DNA from 3 places in the Hoeflea ulvae genome. Region 1 is predicted to be linked to each of the others. Evidence: predicted binding sites of a transcription regulator. Region 1 holds the regulator's gene; each other region holds the start of a gene.
The links. The regulator LexA, encoded in region 1, represses DNA repair genes until DNA is damaged. The targets are predictions, from matches to a motif close to TGTTCNNNNTGTGTTCNG.
Positions count from the first base shown of each region.

Region 2: a site for LexA is predicted at 4,171-4,188, ahead of OEG82_RS04580 (ImuA family protein). Genes of this name have one in related genera too.
Region 3: a site for LexA is predicted at 2,404-2,421, ahead of OEG82_RS03850 (YifB family Mg chelatase-like AAA ATPase). Genes of this name have one in related genera too.

Region 1 is NZ_JAOVZQ010000001.1:2,640,565-2,647,499, forward strand. It holds gene gltA (citrate synthase) at 1-60, opposite strand, end outside; gene OEG82_RS12555 (ComEC/Rec2 family competence protein) at 499-1,794, shown strand; gene OEG82_RS12560 (ComEC/Rec2 family competence protein) at 1,782-2,861, shown strand; gene lexA (transcriptional repressor LexA) at 2,910-3,626, opposite strand; gene OEG82_RS12570 (molybdopterin molybdotransferase MoeA) at 3,737-4,948, opposite strand; gene moaC (cyclic pyranopterin monophosphate synthase MoaC) at 4,953-5,453, opposite strand; gene trpC (indole-3-glycerol phosphate synthase TrpC) at 5,455-6,267, opposite strand; gene trpD (anthranilate phosphoribosyltransferase) at 6,272-6,935, opposite strand, start outside.
Region 2 is NZ_JAOVZQ010000001.1:958,270-965,204, reverse strand. It holds gene OEG82_RS04590 (error-prone DNA polymerase) at 1-1,757, opposite strand, end outside; gene OEG82_RS04585 (Y-family DNA polymerase) at 1,754-3,259, opposite strand; gene OEG82_RS04580 (ImuA family protein) at 3,243-4,157, opposite strand; gene OEG82_RS04575 (ribbon-helix-helix domain-containing protein) at 4,347-4,640, shown strand; gene OEG82_RS04570 (VOC family protein) at 4,729-5,124, shown strand; gene OEG82_RS04565 (Twin-arginine translocation pathway signal) at 5,197-5,721, shown strand; gene OEG82_RS04560 (GMC family oxidoreductase) at 5,736-6,935, shown strand, end outside.
Region 3 is NZ_JAOVZQ010000001.1:784,900-791,834, forward strand. It holds gene cysK (cysteine synthase A) at 1-704, shown strand, start outside; gene OEG82_RS03850 (YifB family Mg chelatase-like AAA ATPase) at 789-2,321, opposite strand; gene OEG82_RS03855 (mechanosensitive ion channel family protein) at 2,528-4,243, opposite strand; gene gshB (glutathione synthase) at 4,342-5,286, opposite strand; gene OEG82_RS03865 (TetR/AcrR family transcriptional regulator) at 5,407-6,027, opposite strand; partial or broken gene OEG82_RS03870 (oxidoreductase) at 6,163-6,935, shown strand, end outside.

The sequences.
Region 1 (6,935 bases):
CTTGATCGGTAGGTCAACCTCGTTGCCGTCCATAATGATTTTTGCTTGTCTGTCTGCCATGGCATGTCCTTCCACAAATGCAGGTGCACGGCCTTTAGCCGCCACCTTGGATGACCGTCATGGGTTAGCTATATGATTTCCCGCACCCTGCCAAGCTATGCGGATGGCTAATTTCCACATCACGGAATTGAAATATGATGCCCGGGCTCGGCTTTTCGCGGGTAACGATAACATGTTGGAAATGCGCGAAAATTACTCCGGAAATTGGTTACATTCCGCATTGCAGCGACAAGGCGTGCGCGCTCATCGCTGCCATTCAGGGTGGTGTTGCCCCAAATTCCGGGTGTAGTCTGCCAGTCTTCAGGCGAGGCGTGCATGAAGCAGGCAACACGCATGGCGATGAAACCGCAAATGGCCGCGGCGGAGGGTCGATTCGACCTCGCGCCGGCACGGTCTGATGTCGTCCCTGCGCAGGTTCCCCGTCCGGATTCCCGCCGTGTGACAGACCCGCAAACCGGCAAGGGCAGGGCGCTGCCGCAGCGCTTGCACACCGCCATGTCGCAGGCTGTCGGCCGCGAGCGCGAATGCGGTCTGGGTTTTCTGTTCCTGCCGGTGGCCATGGGCGCCGGCGCCGGGCTGTTTTACAGCGCGTCCCGCGATCCGGGCCTGCTCCTGCCGGGATTGGGATTGCTGGTTGCAGCGTTCATAGCAATGCTCACCCGCGAGGCTCATCTTGGCGCTTCGCGCGCCGCGGCACTGGCCGCAGCCCTGTGCGCCGGTGCCTGTGCCGCAGGCTTCGAGCAGCAGCGCGGCGCCATCCTGCTTGATTCGGACGTGATCACGCAGATCACCGGACAGGTCGAAGCCCGTGAATTCGGCCCGGCCGGCAGGGTCTGGTATCTCATCGATCTCTTGTCGACGGCCGGGCCGGAGATCCGCCGGCCGCCCGCGCGGGTCCGGCTCGTCGCGCGTGCGCCGCACCCGCCGGTGCCGGTGGGGGCGGTGATCTCCGGCCGGGCGCGGCTGTCCGCGCCCTCCGGTCCGGTGCTGCCTGGCGGTTTCGATTTTGCCTTCAAGGCCTTTGTCGACGGCATCGGCGCCCATGGCTTCTTCTACAGCGCGCCCGAGGCTTCCGCGCCGTCGCTGCGCCGGACCGGGCTGCTTCAGCCCTTCAGGCTGCACCTCAGGCGCATCCGCGAACAGATATCGACGCGGATCCGCACCGTGCTGCCGGGGGATCCGGGCGGGGTCGCCGCCGCACTCGCGGTCTCGGACCGGCGGGGCATCTCCACGGCCACGCAGGACGCTCTCCGGGCCACGGGTCTCGCCCATATTCTGGCGATCTCCGGGCTGCACATGGCGCTTGCCGCCGGCACGCTCTATATCGGCCTGCGGAAGTTGCTGGCGCTGTTTCCGCCGCTGGTCGAAGCCTTCCCGGTCAGAAAGATTGCCGCCGTCGGCGCGCTGATGGTCGCCACAGCCTATCTGCTGATTTCCGGCGGCAGCGTGGCCACCCAGCGCGCCTGGGTGATGCTCGCCATCATGCTGGGGGCCGTGCTTGCCGATCGCAGCGCGCTGACCATGCGCAATGTCGCGCTCGCCGCCCTCGTTATCATCATCATCACCCCGTCGGCCGTGGTCGGTCCGGGCTTCCAGATGTCCTTTGCCGCCACCGCCGCGCTGATTTCGGCCTATGCCGCTCTGGCCGCACGCAGCCGCGACTCAGCGGCCGCCACGCCCGGCCTGTGGGGGGCGCCTGGCCGGTCCGCTGGCTCGTCGTGTTGGCCAAGCTGATGCTCGGCCTGGCCATTACCTCGCTGGTTGCGGGACTGGCCACCGGGCTGTTTTCCGCGCATCATTTTCACCGCGTCGCCGGTCACGGGCTGCTCGCCAATCTGCTGGCGATGCCGCTGGTGACGCTGGTGGTGATGCCTGCCGGACTGGCTGCCATGCTGCTGATGCCTCTCGGCCTTGATGCCGTGCCGCTGCAGGTGATGGGGCAGGGGCTCGAAGCCGTTATCGCCGTTGCCCATCATGTCGACGGTCTCGGCGGCAATCTCAGCGTCGGCCAGATCCCGCTCGCGGCCACCGCCACGGCAGGCGCCGGGCTTGTCGTTCTCGTGTATCTGAGAAGCTGGCTGCGGCTGACGGGCGCGGTGCTGATTGGTCTGGGCGCCGCATTTGCACTTCCGCCGCTGGCAAGCCCGATGCCCGATGTCCTGATCAGCGAAGACGGCAAGCTGGTGGCCCTGGCAGGGTCTGACGGGCTTGCCAGCAATGCCGCGCGTCCCTCGGCCTTCGTGTTCCGGCAGTGGCAGGCTGCGCTGCGGGCGCCGCCGCATCGGCCGCCGGTCTCCCATGCACAGGCCGCAGCGGCCAATGCCGGCCAGCCCGAAAGCCTCGATCTCTTGCTGCGCGCTGCGGCGGAAGCGCCGTCGCGGTTTCACTGCGCCGGGCGCGGTATCTGCGCCGCCATTCATCATCGGGTCCGGGTGATTGCGGTTGATAAGGCGCCGCTGATCGGGGCTGCCTGCGACCGGGCCGACCTCGTGGTGGTGGCGATCCCGGTCTACATGCAGAGTTGTTGGTCCGGCGCGACACTTGTCACCGCGCGCAGCCTGCGCCGCAGCGGCGCCATGACGGTCACCCTGGCAAACAAGCCCGCAGCCGCCCTTGCGGACCAGCCTGTTGAGAAACTGGCAGATCAGTCAGGCGGCAGCCATGTCCGGCAGGCAGGGGGCGCCCCGGGATCGCAGCGGCCGGACTTGCGGATCAGATCGGCCCCGGAAGGCGTCGTCCGGCCCTGGACGGTGCAGCGTTATTACGACTGGCGCAGCCGAAGCTATGATCTGCCCGGTTGAGCAGGCCGCCCGGCCCGGACGGTCTCCCCATCGGTCACAAGGACCTAGTCAGTGGTAGCGGCGGATCAGGCCGACAAGCTTGCCCTGCACCTTGATCCGGTCGGGTCCGAAAATGCGGGTCTCATAGGCCGGGTTGGCGGCCTCCAGCGCGATCGAGGCGCCCTTGCGGCGGAACCGCTTCAGCGTGGCTTCCTCGTCATCGACCAGTGCGACGACGATGTCGCCGGGGCTGGCGCTCGAGACATTGCGGATCACAACGGTGTCGCCATCGAAGATCCCGGCATCGATCATCGAATCGCCCTTGACCTCGAGCGCGTAGTGATCACCGGGCCCGATCATCTCCACCGGCACGGTGATGGTGTGGGTGATGTTCTGGATCGCCGAGATCGGCACACCGGCGGCGATGCGGCCCATCATCGGCACTTCGGCCACCTGCGAGGCCTCGTCATTGGCGGCCGTGGCCCGCCGGACCGGTTCCGGTGTCTTGCCGAGGCTGCCCTCGATGACGCTGGGCGAGAAGCCGCGCCGCGGCTGCAGATTGGCCTGGTAGCTGTCAGGCAGCTTGATCACCTCGAGGGCGCGGGCCCGGTTTGGCAGGCGGCGGATGAAGCCGCGTTCTTCCAGCGCCGTGATCAGCCGGTGGATGCCGGATTTGGACGCCAGGTTGAGCGCATCCTTCATCTCGTCGAAAGAGGGCGGGATGCCGCTTTCTTTCATGCGTTCGTGAATGAAGAGAAGAAGTTCGTGCTGTTTGCGCGTCAACATTGTCGATTTACCCCGGTGGCCGGCCCGATGGTCGGAATGAAACAAAACCAGAACTCAGCTAACATGCTCCATCTGTGTTCCGCAAGGGGTAAAGAAACAATGAAAGAACATCAGGGGCGCAAAACGAGCACGCTGCAAGTAGATCCGGGTTTTGCTGGTAAAGCGAAAGGTGGCCTGACGATCAGGCAGCGGGCGTCGGCAAAGACCTTCATCAGCGACGAATCCTGGCGGTCAAAGGGGGTCGCGCTCAGCGTGCCGTCGGGGCCGGTGGCAAGGTCGGCGCGGATATAGTCCTGACGCAGGTCGTTTTCCGGCATGTCCTTGGTCAATATGGCTTTTTTCATCCTGTCGGGGTCCGGACGTCCGCCCAGCCGGGTCACCAGTGGCTCGAGAAACAGATGCGCGCAGACGAGACTCGAGGCCGGATTTCCCGGCAGTCCCAGCACCCGCATTCCGCCCAGCCGTCCCGACATCAGCGGCTTGCCAGGACGCATGGCGATTCGCCAGAAATCCAGCGCCATTCCACGGCCTGTGAGCGCCTTTTGCACCAGGTCATGATCGCCCACGGAAGCCCCGCCGATGGTCACCAGCACGTCCGCGCCCTGCGCCAGAGCCGAATCAATCGCCGAATCAAGAGCCTCCATCCGGTCGGCGGCAATGCCCAGATCGATGATCTCGGCGCCGGCTTCGCGCGCCAGCGCGGCCACGCCGAAGGTGTTGGAGGCGATGATCTGACCCGGTCCGAGTTCTTCGCCAGGCAGCCGCAACTCGTCGCCGGTGGCGAGAATCGCGACCCGGGGCTTTCGCACCACCGGCAGCGTCGCGTGGTTCATCGCGGCGGCGAAGGTGATGGCGCCGGCATCGAGCAGCCGTCCGGCCTCGAGCCCGACCTTGCCGGTCTCAAAATCAATGCCCGCATCGCGGATATAGCGGCCGGGCACCGGGGCTTCGTTGATCCGGACGGAACCATCATCGAGTTTGTCGGTATTTTCCTGAATGACGATGGCATCTGCGCCTTCGGGCACCGGCGCGCCGGTGAAGATCCGGATCGCCGATTTCGGCGCCAAAGCACCGTCATGGCCGTGTCCGGCGGCAGATTCGCCCTGAAGTGTCAGTATGGCGCCGGCACTGGCTTCTCCGGCGCGCACCGCATAGCCGTCCATGGCCGAGGCCGCAAAGGGAGGGTGGGTGCGCAGCGCCTTGATATCCCGGGCCAGCACCCGGCCGGATGTCCGTGCCAGCGGCAGCATTTCCGGCTCTTGGGGCGCCGCCGCATCCTCCAGGATCCGCCTGAGCGCTTCGTCAACCGGCATCAATGCCATCGGATCATCCCTTCGCCTGCACAACCCAGTCGCCGGATTTGCCGCCGGACTTGGCCAGCACCCGGATACCGCCGATCTCCATGCCCCGGTCCACCGCCTTGGCCATGTCGTAAATCGTCAGGCAGGTCACCGACACCGCAGTCAGCGCTTCCATCTCCACGCCGGTCTTGCCGGTGAGCTTGGCCAGCGCCGAAACCCGCAAGCCGGGCAGGGCCTCGTCGGGCTCGATCTCGACGCCGACCTTGGTCAGCGCCAGCGGATGGCACAGCGGAATGAGGTTTGCGGTCTGCTTGGCGGCCATGATGCCGGCAATCCGCGCGGCCCCGATGACATCGCCCTTCTTCATGTCCCCGGCCAGGATCAGCGCCAGCGTCTCGGGCTTCATCAGCACGAAACCCTCGGCTTCGGCGACGCGCACCGTATCGGCCTTGTCGCCGACATCGACCATGCTCGCCGACCCGTCTTCTGCCAGATGTGTCAGCCGTGCGCCGGTGTCATCGGCCATCTCAGCGCACCGCTTCCGCGGTCTGCCCGGTCAGCAACGCCCTGGTCGCCGCTGCCACATCCGGCTGGCGCATCAGGCTTTCGCCGACCAGGAATGTTTTGATCCCGCTGGTTGCCAGCCGTTCGCAATCGGCAAAGGAGCCGATGCCGCTTTCGCCGACCAGAATGCGGTCGTCCGGCACCAGGGCCGCCAGCCGCTCGGAGACCGTCAGCGACACGTCGAAGGTGCGCAGATTGCGATTGTTGACGCCGAGCAGGCGGCTTTCGAGCCGGAGCGCGCGTTCGGTCTCGGCCTCGTCATGCACCTCGATCAGCGCCGCCATACCCAGGTCTTGGGCCTCGTCTTCCAGCCGCTTTGCGTCGTCATCGGTCAGGCAGGCCATGATGATCAGGATCGCGTCAGCGCCCCAGGCGCGCGCCTCGTGCACCTGGTAGCGGTCGAACATGAAATCCTTGCGAAGCGCGGGCAGGGCGCAGGCCGCGCGTGCGGCGGTCAGAAACTCCGGCGCGCCCTGGAATGACGGCGCGTCGGTGAGCACCGACAGGCAGGCTGCACCGCCAGCTTCATAGGCGCGCGCCAGCGACGGTGGGTCGAAATCGGCGCGGATCAGGCCCTTTGACGGGCTCGCCTTCTTGATTTCGGCAATCAGCGCGTAATCCCCGGCGCCGTGCCTGGCCTCAAGCGCTGCGATGAAGCCGCGCGGGGCCCCCTGGTCGCGCGCGCGCGCCTTGAGCTCGGCCAGCGGAGTGGCGGTTTTCGCCGCGGTAATCTCGTCGCGCTTGTAGGCTTCGATGCGGGTCAGGATATCGCTCATCGCCTCAGCCCGCCTTCGGTGCAGGCGCATGGGCCTGGGACACGCTGACCAGCGCGTCAAGTGCTGCCAGTGCCGCGCCGCTGTCGATCGAGTTGACCGCCATGCCGATGGCTTCGGGCATGGTCTCGGCCTTGCCCGCCACCACCAGCGCGCCTGCGGCATTGAGCACCGAGATGTCGCGATAGGCGCTGGCCTCGCCTTCGAGCAGCCGCTTGAGCGCTGCCGCATTGTGCGCGCCATCGCCACCCTTGAGCAGGTCCAGCGGCACCCGGGCAAAGCCCAGATCCTCCGGCGTCATCTCGAAATTGCGAATCTCGCCATTTTCCAGCGCCACCACCTGGGTCACGCCGGTCGTGGTCATCTCGTCAAGCCCGTCGCCATGCACCACCCAGACCGTTTCCGATCCGAGATCGCGCAACACCTGCGCCATCGGCTCGAGCCAGTAGGGCGAGAACACGCCGAGCAATTGCTTCTTGACCCCGGCCGGATTGGACAGCGGCCCCAAAAGGTTGAAGATCGTCCGCGTGCCCAGTTCCACCCGGCTCGGTCCGACATGGCGCATCGCCGAATGATGCGCCGGCGCGAACATGAAGCCGACACCGGCCTGGTCGATACAGGCCGAAATCCCCTTCGGGTCCAGCTCCAGCGAGATTCCCAGCGCCGACAGC
Region 2 (6,935 bases), 1.7 Mb from region 1:
ATGGTGTCGGCGCGGCAGATCATGTCATAGGTCGGAACATCGTTGTCCGGCAGCGAGGCGAGCGTTTCGTGGCGGTCATAATGGCTGTCCAGCAGGCCAAAGGCCTTGCGGATGCAGGTCAGCATGCCGAGCGCCAGCACATCGATCTTGAGCATGCCGAGGCTTTCGAGATCGTCCTTGTCCCACTCGACAATGGTGCGGTCCTCCATCGCCGCATTCTCGATCGGAATCAGCGAAGACAGCTTGTCACGGGTGATGACGAAGCCGCCGACATGCTGGGAGAGATGGCGCGGAAAGCCGACGATCTGCGAGGCCAGATCCAGCATCTGCGCCAGGTGCTTGTCGGCCGGATCAAGGCCTGCGCGGCGGGCATCCTCGGCATCGACCTCGCGCGACCAGCCACCCCATTTGGTGCCGGAAATGGCGCTGATCGCATCATCGGAGAGGCCAAAAACCTTGCCGACCTCGCGAATCGCCGAGCGGGCACGATAGGTGATCACGGTGGCGGCGAGCCCTGCCCGCTCGCGCCCGTATTTGGCGTAGATGTACTGGATGACCTCCTCGCGCCGCTCATGCTCGAAATCGACATCGATGTCGGGCGGCTCGTTGCGTTCCTCGGAAATGAAGCGCTCGAACAGGAGATCGACCTTGCCGGGATCGACCTCGGTGACCTCGAGGCAATAGCAGACAGCGGAATTGGCGGCCGAGCCGCGCCCCTGGCACAGGATGCCCTGCGAGCGGGCAAAGCGGACAATGTCATAGACGGTGAGGAAATAAGGTGCGTAATCAAGCTTCCTGATCAGCCGGGTCTCGTGGGCGATAGCCTTGAGAACCTTGTCCGGCGCGCCTGCGGGATAGCGCTTTTTCAACCCGAGGACGGTGAGCTTTTCGAGCGCCTCCTGCGCGGGCAGCGGTTCGGGCCCGAGTTCCTCGAACATCGGCGCGTCGGGATATTGATAGCGCAATTCATCGAGCGAAAAGCGGATGCGGTTAAACAGTACCGCGGCTTGCGCAACGGCTGCCTCAAACCCCTTGAACAGGCGCAGCATCTCGGCATGCGGGCGCAGATGGCGTTCGGCATTGGCGGCAAGCCCTGTGCCGATCGTGGCCAGCGTCTTGCCCTCGCGGATGCAGGTCAGCACATCCTGCAGCGGGCGGCGCTCGGGCGCGTGATAGAGCACGTCGCCAATCGCCACCAGCGGCAGATCATGGGCCTGCGCCAGCCGGGCAAGCCTCGCCATGCGGCGCTGGTCCGTGCTGCCATAGCTCCGCGAAAGGGCCAAATGAAGATGATCGGGAAAGGCCGCGCGCAACCGCTCAAGCACGGGATCGAGAAGCTGCAGCCCGGCCATCGCGGCAGGGGCGACAACGGCCATCAGCAGGCCTTGGCCATGGGCCAGCAGATCCTCCAGCGTCAGGTGGCACTCGCCCTTCGGCGCGCGGCGCTTGCCGGTGGTCAAAAGTTCGCACAGATGGGCATAGGCCGCACGGTCCTCGGGCCAGACCAGAATATCCGGCGTGGTGTCCCGGAACACCAGCCGGCAACCCGGCGCGTAGGCCAGCCCTGCCTCTTTCGCCGCCATGTGTCCGCGGACGACGCCTGCCAGTGAATTGCGGTCGGTTATCGCAATGCCGCCAAGGCCGAGCCTCGAGGCCTGCACCACCAGTTCTTCGGCATGCGAGGCGCCGCGCAGGAAGGAAAAATTGCTGGCGGCGGCAAGTTCGGCATAGGCTGGCTTCGATAGAGGCGAGGTCATGCAAACAGCCCGTGCATGTACCAGCTCGGGTCATCGGTCTCGCGTCCGTAAAGGCCATGACGGAACAGCCAGAAGCGGTAGCCCTGGCGGTCCTCGACGCGGAAATAATCGCGCGTGCGGGCGCCGCGGCCATCGCGCCACCATTCGCAGGCAATGCGCTCGGGGCCTTCGGAGCGGGCGACCTCATAGGAGACACCGCGCCAGCGGAAGCGAAACGGCGGGCCATCGGGCACCTCGGCGATGGTCTGCATCCGTTCGGGCCGGTCAAACAGGATCAGCGGACGAGTGGTGGTCTCACTGAAGGCTTCCAGCTCCAGCGCCATATCGCCCATGGTTGGCTTGCGAGCACCGAAGCTTGCAACCGGTTGGCGGCCAAAACTGCGCTCGGGAATATGAGTGTCGGCGAGCACGAAACGCTGGACCCGCTCGAGGCCAAGCCGGGCGCCGAGCCGGTCGACCAGCGCATCATGGCCCTGTCCGGCGGCCTGCCCCGCCATCATGTCCGCCTGCGCGGCCTCGAACGGATCGGCATGAACCACATCAAGCCGGATCAGATCGAAGCCGAAGCCGGCATCGAGATCGTCATGCAGGCCGGCGATACGTTCCTCAAACAGCCGGGCGATCATCTTCGCATCCCGCAAGGGCCGGGCCGTCTGCACGGTGAGATGACTGACCTGGCCGTCGACCCGGAACAGCCTGAGCCGGCAATGGCGCAGGCCCAGGCCACGGCGCTCCAGCGGCTCGAGGATGCCTGCGGCCAGTCCGGCAATGGCATGGCTGATCTCGTCCTGATGTGTCACCGGCTCGGCGTAGCGCCGCTCGGTGGACAGCTCCGCCACCGGCAGGATCGGCGAAATCGCCTCGGCCTCGCGGCCCAGCGCCTGATCAAGCCGCTGCAACAGGCGCGCGCCGAAGCGGGCCGCCAGCGGCGCTCGCGGCAGGTTGGCGATGCAGCCGATGGTCTTGAGCCCGACCCGGTCGAGCGAGGCAACCATGGCGGCAGGCAGACGCAGGGCGCTCAGACTCAGGGGCAGAAGCGCCGCGCCATGGCCACCCTCGGCAATGATCCGGGTCTGGCCATAGCGCGCCATGGCCCAGGCGGCGCCGGGCGTGTCGGCCAGACAGAGCCGGACGGACAGGCCCTGGGCGCGCAGCCGGGCTTCCAGGTCAGCCATCAGCGCCGTCTCGCCGCCAAGCAGGTGGGCGCAGCCGGTGATGTCCATGAACAGTCCGTGATCGCGGGCGATCTCCGGGGCCGAGCCCAGCGCAACCAGCGGGGTGTAACGCTCGCACCAGCCGGCGATGGTCAAAAGCAGCGCCCGGTTCGCCTCCACATTGGCCGGATGGCAATCGAGATCGGGCACCAGTGCGCGGGCATCGCTGAGCGTCTGGTTGAGCCGCACGCCCCGGGCATGGGCGCGCTGGTCGAACGCTACTATGCGAATGGCGTTCTTGAGCGTGTCGGTGACAACGACAGGCGGCGTTTCAGGATGCGCGTCCAAAATCCTGTCTGTGATCCAGGACCTGCCCCATCTTGCCCGCAGAATCGCGTCGGTCGGCAGATGCGGGAATGCGATCGAGAGAATGCGCTGGCGGGGTGGCGCCGGAAATGCGCTGGTCTGTTGTGTGGGGAGCGGCATGGTCGAAACTTCTTGCTTTGGGGTTCCAGGCTAAAAGCCATTGGCCGGTCCGTCCGGCGCGGTTGCGTTCAAGCGTCAGGGACAGCCGCATTGCCCCGACGCCGCGTTCAAAGGTCTCGTCCGCCCCGGACATTTCAGTGTTCACACACCAGCGCGTCACCGCAGCGCTGGCCTCCTCCTCGCCGCTCTGCCGCAAGACCAGGGCGAGCACACCGCTCTGCCGCGCCCGCAGCATCAGACGCCGTGTTGCGGTGATGTCGAATCGCGCCGGATTGCCCTTGATCTGGAACACCAGCGCCGCCAGCCCGGCGCAGCCCGCCGCCTCATCCGCCGCCCACATGGCGCCCTGCAGATCACCCGGTTCGACACATGTCACACGGGACGGATCCAGCCCGTACTGGGCAAGTCCGGCGGGGAAAAGCCCGCCGCCATCGACACGTGTGGCGGGATCTGTGACCCAGACAATGCCCTGCCTGCCGCGGCCCGCCCCCTCCCTGCCAGCATGGATGGCGCGCGCGGCCAGTCCGAGCGCAAATCCCGATCCGGCGGCAATGTCACGCGCCAGCCCGACCCGCACCTCATGCAAGCCGCCGCAGGCAAGTCCGCCGTCAAGACAGAGGTCGACAACGCTGGCGCCAAGCGCCAAGGGCGGCGACACCGCAGCGTCCCCCAGCCCCATGCCCCGATGCGCCTCGGCCTCATAAGCCCGGGTGCGCGCCTTGAGAATATCCGTCGCGGTCTGCAGCCTCGAGAGACTCATGATCAATCCATATTGTTCCTGTTATGTTCCATTTAACGCCAGAGTCGCGGCGAGAGTCAATCCGCAGATTTCGCAGTCCCGGCTTATCACTTTCGGCCAACAGCACTTGGCAAATATGCTTCCAGTGCTGCACAATTGACGACCGGGGAGACATGTTTGAGTGATCGAACCACGAAGGAGGAGCAAACCATGTGCAAGATGTTCGCAGGCCAGGACCCGACACGTTACGAGCAGGTCACTCGCCGACTCCGATTGAATGGCCAAAGCACATCGATTCGCCTTGAACGGACGTTCTGGGGCATCATGGACGAACTTGCAGAGTCCCAGGGCATGACGACCCCGGTGTTCATGTCGAAGCTGCATTCCGAGGTGCTGGAGCTGCATGGCGAACCGAAGAACTTTGCGTCGCTGCTGCGCTGCTGCTGTCTGGTTTACCTCGAGAACAACGGTGCAGACAGCGATCATCTGATTGCTGCCGAATGAAAAAACACCCGTAGTATACAACTACTACCCGCAGCGCCTCGACCGGTTCCAGACTTGTGTGCAAGTTTGAAACCATACGGGAGCGACCATGGCCAAGGCCATTCACACCATGATCCGCGTGCTGGACGAAGCACGCTCTGTCGATTTCTACAAGACCGCTTTCGGCCTGGACGTCGCCGACCGGCTCGACTTCGACAGCTTTACCCTCGTCTATCTCAGCAATGCCGAGACCGGATTCGAGCTTGAGCTGACTGTCAACAAGGACCGGAGCGAGCCCTATGACCTGGGCGACGGCTACGGGCATCTGGCATTCTCGGTTGCTGATGTCGACAGCGAACATGCGCGCCTGACCAAGCTCGGCCTGACCCCACGCAAACTTGTCGACTTCGCCCCCGGTGGTGAGGTGATTGCCCGCTTCTTCTTTATCGCAGATCCGGATGGATACCAGATCGAGGTTCTACAGCGCGCCGGACGTTACATCTAGCCAGGGAAACAAGCTTGCCGGGAGGAGGTTTCGGCAAGCGCGGTAAGACAGACACATCAAGGGAGGATTACCATGACAACCCAAGCCAGACAGCAAGGCATGAGCCGCCGCCAATTGCTTTCACGTTCAATCGCGGCAGGCACCGCATTCCTCATCGGTCCGGGATTCATCGCCGGACCTGACGCCGCCTGGGCGATGGAAACCACGGCGCTCAAGCCATCATCGATGGCGACGCTGATCCAGATGGCACGCGATATCTATCCGCATGACCATGTCGCCGATGAATTCTATGCCATCGCGGTCAAGGGCTACGACACAGCCGAGGTTGCACCCGACATCGAAGCCGGCATCGCAGCCCTCGATGCCGCGGCGCGCGGCAAGGGGCACGCCTCCTATCTCGACACCGGCTGGGAACGCGACCGTGTCGACATCCTTCGCAACATGGAAGACAGCGCCTTCTTCCAGCGCATCCGCGGCGGTCTGGTCACAGGTCTTTACAACCAGAAAGAGGTCTGGCCGCTGTTCGGGTACGAAGGCGAGAGCTACAGCCAGGGTGGTTACATCGACCGTGGCTTCAACGACATCAATTGGCTTTGAGGGAGGCGTCGGACATGGTTGCGAAGTTTGAACTGAATGACGACTCGGTCGTCGTGATTGTCGGCACCGGCGCCGGAGGCGGCGTGCTGGCCAATGAATTGGCCCAGAAGGGCATCAAGGTGGTGGCTCTGGAAGCCGGCGGACGCTATCTGCCGGATGACTATATCAATGACGAGTGGGAAAGCTTTGGCCAACTGGCATGGCTGGACGCCCGTTCGACCTCCGGCGACTGGCGCGTCGCCAAGGATTTTTCCGGATTGCCGGCCTGGATCGTCAAGGCGGTCGGAGGGACCACGACCCACTGGGCCGGTGCGTCGTTGCGCTTCCAGCCGCATGAGTTCAAGGCCAGGACAACCTATGGCGATGTTCAGGGCGCGAATCTGCTCGACTGGCCGATTGATCTCGCGGAAATGGAACCCTGGTATGAAAAGGCCGAGACCAAGCTCGGCGTGACCCGCACCGGTGACCGTACTGGCCTGCCCGGCAACAACAACTTCATGGTGTTCGAAGCCGGAGCCAAGGCCTTGGGCTACAAGGAAGTCCACACCGGCCGCATGGCGATCAACTCTGCCGATTATGATGACCGCATGGCCTGCCAGCAAACCGGGTTCTGCTTCCAGGGCTGCAAATGGGGCGCCAAATGGTCGGCGGCCTATACCGACATCCCGCGCGGCGAAGCCACAGGCAATCTGGAAGTCCGCGAGCGCGCGCATGTACTGAAGATCGAGCATGACGACAGCGGCAAGGTGAGCGGCGTGCTCTATGCCGACCAGGACGGCAATCAGCATCTGCAAAAGGCGCGGATCGTCTGCGTTGCCGGCAATTCGATCGAAAGCCCGCGGCTGCTGCTCAACTCCGCCTCCGCCATGTATCCCGACGGGCTTGCCAATTCCTCCGGACAGGTCGGCCGCAACTACATGCGCCACATGACCGGGTCGGTCTATGCGGTGTTCGACAAGCCGGTAAAGATGTGGCGCGGCACGACCATGGCCGGGATCATCCAGGACGAAGCACGGCATGATCCGTCACGCGGCTTTGTCGGTGGCTATGAACTCGAAACCCTGAGCCTTGGCCTGCCGTTCATGGCCGCTTTCCTCGATCCGGGCGGATGGGGACGGGAGTTCACGACGGCGCTCGATTCCTACGAGAACATGGCCGGCATGTGGATTGTCGGCGAAGACATGCCGCAGGAAACCAACCGGATAACGCTCAAC
Region 3 (6,935 bases), 1.9 Mb from region 1:
GCATCGCGCTGGCCTTTGCCGCTGCCGCCAAGGGCTACCGGCTGATCCTGACCATGCCTGAAACCATGTCGATCGAGCGCCGCAAGATGCTGGCCCTGCTCGGCGCCGAGCTGGTGCTGACCGAAGGCCCCAAGGGCATGAAGGGCGCCATCGCCGGGGCCGAGGAATTACTCGGCGAGATCGCTGACTCGGTAATGCCGCAGCAGTTCGAAAACGCTGCCAATCCGGAGATCCACCGCAAGACCACCGCAGAGGAAATCTGGAACGACACCAAGGGCGGCATCGATATTCTGGTCTCCGGCATCGGCACCGGGGGTACCATCACCGGCGTCGGCCAGGTGCTGAAGGCCAGGAAACCCGGCGTGCAGATCGTCGCCGTCGAACCGGCCGATTCCCCGGTGCTGTCGGGCGGCAATCCCGGACCGCACAAGATCCAGGGCATCGGCGCCGGTTTCGCGCCGGCTATTCTCGACACCGCCATCTATGACGAGGTTGCAAAGGTGACCAATGACGAAGCCTTTGAGATGGCCCGCCGGGTGGCCAAGCTGGAAGGCCTGCCGGTTGGCATTTCCTCGGGTGCGGCTCTCGCTGCCGCCGTCAAGATCGGTCAGCGCCCGGAAAATGCCGGCAAGCAGATCGTGGTCATCATCCCGTCCTTTGCTGAACGCTATCTGTCGACGGCGCTGTTTGACGGTCTTGGCTGAGGCGCAATTGCGCTTCAGTCCGAGGGCTCGCCGTTTCGCCGAACCGGCGGGCTCACCCGGAGCGCTCCGCGCGTGTGACGCGGCTTAAGCCGCCTGCGTTACCCGTTCCGCCGCGATCCGGTAGGAGATCGCCTCGGCGAGGTGGATCCGGCCGACGGTCTCGATGCCGTCGAGATCGGCGAGTGTCCGCGCCACCTTGAGAATGCGGTGATAGGCGCGGGCCGAAAACCGCATCTTTTCGGCCGCATCGCTCAGCAGCGCCTGTCCGCCGGCATCAGGCCGGGCCACCTGTTCGACCATCGATGTCGAGCATTGCGAATTGGTGCGGATATCGGGCCGGCCAAGCTCGCGGTAGCGGGCCTGCTGCATTGTCCGGGCCGCCGCAACCCGGGCCGCCACATCGGCGCTTTGTTCCGCCGGTTGCGGCCTGATCAGATCCTGGGCGGTCACCGCAGGCACATCGATGCGGATGTCGATCCGGTCCATCAGCGGGCCCGAGATGCGGCCCTGATAATCCGTCTGGCAGCGCGGTCCACGGGCGCAGGAATGCCCCGGCTCGCCAGCCATGCCGCAACGGCAGGGGTTCATCGCCGCGATCAGCTGGATATTGGCGGGATAGCTGACGCGATGATTGGCCCGGGCAATGACGCTCTCGCCATTTTCCAGCGGTTGCCTCAGCGAATCCAGCACCTGCGGGGTGAACTCGGGAAACTCGTCGAGAAACAGGATGCCGTTATGCGCCAGCGACACCTCGCCCGGCCGGGCCCGCAGGCCGCCGCCGACCATCGCCGCCATCGAGGCCGAATGATGCGGCGCGCGAAACGGCCGTCGGTCCGACAATTTGCCGCCGGCCAGTTGCCCGGCGATGGAGTGGATCATCGAGACCTCGAGAAGTTCGGGCGGCGACAGCGGCGGCAGGATCGATGGCAGCCGGGCTGCCAGCATCGATTTGCCCGATCCGGGAGGTCCGACCATCAGCAGATTATGCCCGCCCGCCGCAGCCACCTCGAGCGCCCGCTTGGCGGTTTCCTGGCCCTTGATATCGGACAGGTCCGGCATGTCGGCGGGGGCCGCCCGCATCGCCGGCACCGGGCGCGACAGCACCTGCGTGCCGCGAAAATGATTGGCCATCGCGATCAGCGAGCGCGGCGCCAGAATGTCGATATCGGCCCCGGCCCAGGCCGCCTCCGGTCCGCTGCCCGACGGGCAGATCAGGCCCTTGCCAAGCGCATTGGCGCCGATCGCGGCGGGCAGGGCGCCGGAAACGCTGGCGATGGTGCCGTCGAGCGAGAGTTCGCCCAACACCACGTAACCGTCCAGCGCATCGCCGGGGATAGCTCCCAGCGCCGCCATGAGTCCCAGCGCGATCGGCAGGTCGAAATGCGAGCCTTCCTTGGGCAGATCGGCCGGTGCCAGATTGACGGTGACTTTCTTGGCCGGCAGCGCCAGGCCGGAAGCATGAAGGGCGGCCTGCACCCGCTCGCGGCTTTCGGCCACCGCCTTGTCCGGCAATCCGACGATGTGCATGTTGACCTTGCCCGGCGCCACCATCACCTGGACGTCGACCGGCACCGCCTCGATGCCCTGGAATGAAACCGTGCTGACCCGTGCAACCATGCTCCTGCCCCTGTGTGCTGCGCAAGGCGGATCCCGGCAATGCCCGTCATGCGCGATCAAGGTTGAATTGAAACACGATATCTGGAATAAAACAAGAACAAGAAGGAAACAAAATACACCAATAGCGCGTTTCCGGTTGTGCCCGGTTGTGCGAGGAGAACCTGTGTGTTGCGGATTTGCGCCAGGAGGCCGGGACTGGAACCAGTTCAGGGCCCTTCCACGCCGGGCCGGTCGCTGTCCTGGTCCTCGTTTGTCCGCGTGGTGAAATCGGAGATCCTGCTTTCGCGCTCGGCCGGCAGATACTGCATGCCCTCGCTGCGTTCCAGTTCGAGCTCTCTCGCCGCCTTGAGCATGGCTTCGCGCAACTCGCATTCCATGGTCCAGGCGGTCAGCGGTTCCTCTGCCGTGGCGTAAAAGCCCACAACCATGCCGGTCGCATCATGGTCGACCACGAGCACCCGCGCACCGTCCTTGTCGATGACCTTGTCATCGCTTTCCACAAACTGCTGGAAGCGGGCCCGCAAGGCATCGACATCGGCGCTGTGATGCAGCCGCAGCCGGACAACCTTGGTCATTGTCGGGTCGCGCTTGGTCCAGTTTTCAAACGGTTCGGACACGAAATAGGTCACCGGCACGATGAGGCGGCGCTTGTCCCAGGTCTTCAGCTGCACATAGGTGAAATTAATCTTCTCGACATAGCACCAGCGGTTTTCGAAATAGAGCGAATCCCCGACAGCCGCCGTCTTCGAGATCGCGATCTGCAGGCTGGCCATGATGTTGCTCAGCGCCGAACGCGCCGCATAGGCCAGGATCAGCGTCACCACCCCGGCCGAGCCGATCAGCGCCACGCCGGTGGTGGCGAAAAGGTTGATCTGGGTCATCAGCAGGCCGGCGGCAAACACCACCGCCAGCACGATGCCGATGCGGCGAAAGGCGGAGAGATTGGTCTGAAACGCCCGCATCTCGCGGTTTTCGGGTTTCTCCAGCTCGGCAATGTCCCGGATCAGGGTGCGTTCGAGGATCATGTCGATGGTCTGGACGAACACGGTCAGTCCGCCGCCCAAAAGGACCAGCAGCATCAGCGGCCCGAGAAAGGTGTCTATGGTGGCCGAGAACACGAACAAATGCCGTTGCACAAGATAGGCCACGATTGCACCGGTCAGCACCGCCAGCGACAGCGCGAGCCGTCCGAGCAGGCGGCCGGAAAAGCGCGGTGCCAGCCGCTGTCCGGCGTCGCGCAGCAGGCGGTAGACACACCAGCCCGCCAGAAGCGAGCTGATCAGCAATACGGGTATGGCGATCACTTGCCAGGCGGCCAGCCCGGCGGTGACCTGCTGGCGCGCCCAGTCCGGCAATGAGCGTTCGAGCCAGCTCTCGCCATAGAGCCTGTCCAGCGCCGGCAGATTGTCGACCGTCTGCGCTGCAAACACCCAGACGGGATCGCCACCCGCCGGTTTGACGCGTTCCAGCCGGATCGGAACCGGACGGTCATCAAGATCGATCAGTGCCAGCCGGATCGATCGTCGCGGCTCACCCGCCAGCAGCTCCTTGGGGCTTGCCGTGACATCCAGCCCGTCGCGCCTGTCAGGTATGTCTTCCCATTTCAGCCAGACCTTGCGGTTGAGAATCTGCTCGAGCTGACGCGCCCGCTCGGCGCCGACGCTGGACTGCCTTTCCGGTTCGATTGCGCCGAGATCAAGCAGGTGCGCCGCTGCCGCGTAGTTCCCGGCCCGGCTGTGATGAAGAAAGCTCTCGACAGTTGCCTGCGGAGTATCCCGGTCGATGCGGACGGTGTCGACGAGACCGGGATTGAGGGGCCCGGTTTCGAAATAGGCATCCGCGGTCCCGTTTTGCTGGGCCTGCGCTGCGCCGGCAAAACCGGCACACCACCCCAACAAAACCAGAATTGCTGTTGCCGCCACACGCCGCATCGTCACCCCTTGCGTCTAAAGTCAGGGGTTCAACGCCTTTGGCCGGGCTTTGTTCAATATTTGACCAGGAGGGGCAGGGCGCAGAGCTGTCAGCGCTTGGATTCAACCGCATCCCAGAACAGCGCCGCCACATCCGGGCCGCCGAAATTCTGGATCTCGCGCAAGCCGGTGGGTGAGGTGACATTGATCTCGGTCATCAGGTCGCCGATGATGTCGATGCCGACCAAAATGAAGCCGCGCTCTTTCAAAGATGGTCCGATGCGGGCGCAGATTTCCTGCTCGCGCGGCGTCAGTTCGCTGTGTTCGGCGCGGCCGCCGGCATGCATGTTCGACCGCGCATCGCTCTCCGCCGGCACCCGGTTGATGGCGCCGACGGGCTCGCCGTCGATCAGGATGATGCGCTTGTCGCCGGCCCGCACCGAGGGCAGATATTCCTGCGCGATGAAGGGTTCGCGGTACATCTGGGCAAACATTTCCAGAAGCGAGGCAAGGTTGCGGTCGTCGGGCTTGATGTGGAACACCCCGGCGCCGCCATTGCCGTAAAGCGGCTTGAGGATCATGTCGCCGACCTCGGCGCGGAACGCGTTGATCGTCGCCGGGTCGCGGGAAATCAGCGTCTTGGGCATCAGGTCGGCAAATTCGGTGACAAAGATCTTTTCCGGCGAATTGCGCACCCAGGCCGGGTCATTGACCACCAGCGTCTTCGGGTGAACCCGCTCGAGCAGATGCGTCGAGGTGATATAGGCCATGTCGAAAGGCGGATCCTGCCTCAAGAGCACAACATCCATGTCGGCCAGATTGATCTTCTCTTGCGGCCCGAGCTCGAAATGGTCGCCCTCGACATCGCGCAGGATCATCGGCTCGGCAACCGCCTCGATCTCGCCATTGCGCATCGACAGCTGGTCCGGCGTGTAATGAAACAGCTTGTAGCCGCGGTTTTGCGCCTCCAGCGACATGGCGAAGGTGGAATCGCCGGCAATGGTGATCGAGCTCACATGGTCCATCTGGACCGCGACATTCTTGATTCCGCTCATGGGTCTGCAGTCTCCGCCAATCTGATCGTTCCACATAGGGTGTCAGTGGGGGGATTGCAACGGGGGAGGGGAGGGAATTGGAAATCGCAGGCTGTGGGCAGAGGGCCGCGCGCCGCAAAATCAGCCGATTCCGTGGCGGCGGGTGAACCTGGCGATGTCGTCGGGTTGCGGCGACACGCTGGCGAACAGCTCGACATAATGCTGCACGCGCCGGAGCCGCTCCTCCCGGTTTTCCTCCACCTGCATCGAGATATAGCCGATCTGCGTGTAGATGACGGTCATGCCGCGCACTTCCGCCTGTTCCAGGGAATAGCCAAAGCGCAAGAACATCTCCGTGACCGCCTTGATCCGCAGCCTGTCGGCGGCGTTGAGGCGTTTTTGCAGCTCCGGGTCGATGCGGGCCCAGTTGCGGATGGCCAGATCCAGTTCGGAATCAAACAGCGTCCGGTCCAGCCAGCAATCGGTCAGGTTGAACAGCGCCTCGCAGATCGTGTCCGCCTCGGCGGTGCAGCGGGCAACCAGATTGCCGGTGTTGATGTCTTCCCAGCGCTGGATCATGGCGTCGTGCAGTTCCGCGATATCCTTGAAATACCAGTAGAAGCCGGTGCGGGTCAGGTTCAGCTGCTTGGCCAGCGGCATGATCTTGACCGCATCGATGCCGCCCTGGATCAGGAGGTCATAGGCGGCATCGAGCCACAGCTCTCGGGAGCCGCGTTGGCGGGGCGATGCGGAATCTGTCATGCTGCAAACCTAGTCGACTTGACACATGTGTCAATGTTGAACGAGACTGCACTTGACACCTATGTCAATTATTTGTTCGTGCCCTCCCTGGTCGCCGGAAACCGCCTGACGCGACCCTGATTTGAAGGATAGCCGATGTCCCAGGATCCATTGCTGCAGCCCTATACACTCAAGCATCTGACATTGAAGAACCGGATCATGACCACCAGCCATGAGCCGGCCTATCCCGAGGACGGGATGCCGAAGGATCGCTACCGCGCCTATCACGAAGAGCGCGCCAGGGCCGGCGTTGCCCTGGCCATGACCGCAGGCTCGGCCGCCGTGTCCAAGGACAGCCCGCCGGTCTTCAACAATATCCTGGCCTACAAGGACGAAGTTGTGCCCTGGATCCAGAACCTGGCCGATGGCTGTCATGAACATGGCTGCGCGGTGATGATCCAGCTCACCCATCTTGGCCGGCGCACGATGTGGAACAAGGCCGACTGGCTGCCCACGGTCTCGTCCTCCAAGCATCGCGAACCCGCGCATCGCGGCTTTCCCAAGCTGATCGAGGATTGGGACATCGAGCGCATCATCACCGATTTCGCCGATGCCGCCGAGCGGATGAAGGCCGGCGGCATGGACGGCATCGAACTGCAGGTCTATGGCCATTTGCTGGACCAGTTCTGGTCGCCTCTGACCAATGATCTCGTCGGTCCCTACGGCGCCGACACGCTGGAAAACCGCATGCGGTTTCCCCTCGATGTTCTCGCTGCGGTGCGCAAGCGTGTCGGCGACGGGTTCATTGTCGGCTTCAGATACACTGCCGACGAGGCCCATAAGGGCGGCATCACCGCGGCGGATGGTCTGGAAATCTCCAGGCGGCTGGCCGCGACCGGACAGCTCGATTTCCTGAATGTCGTGCGCGG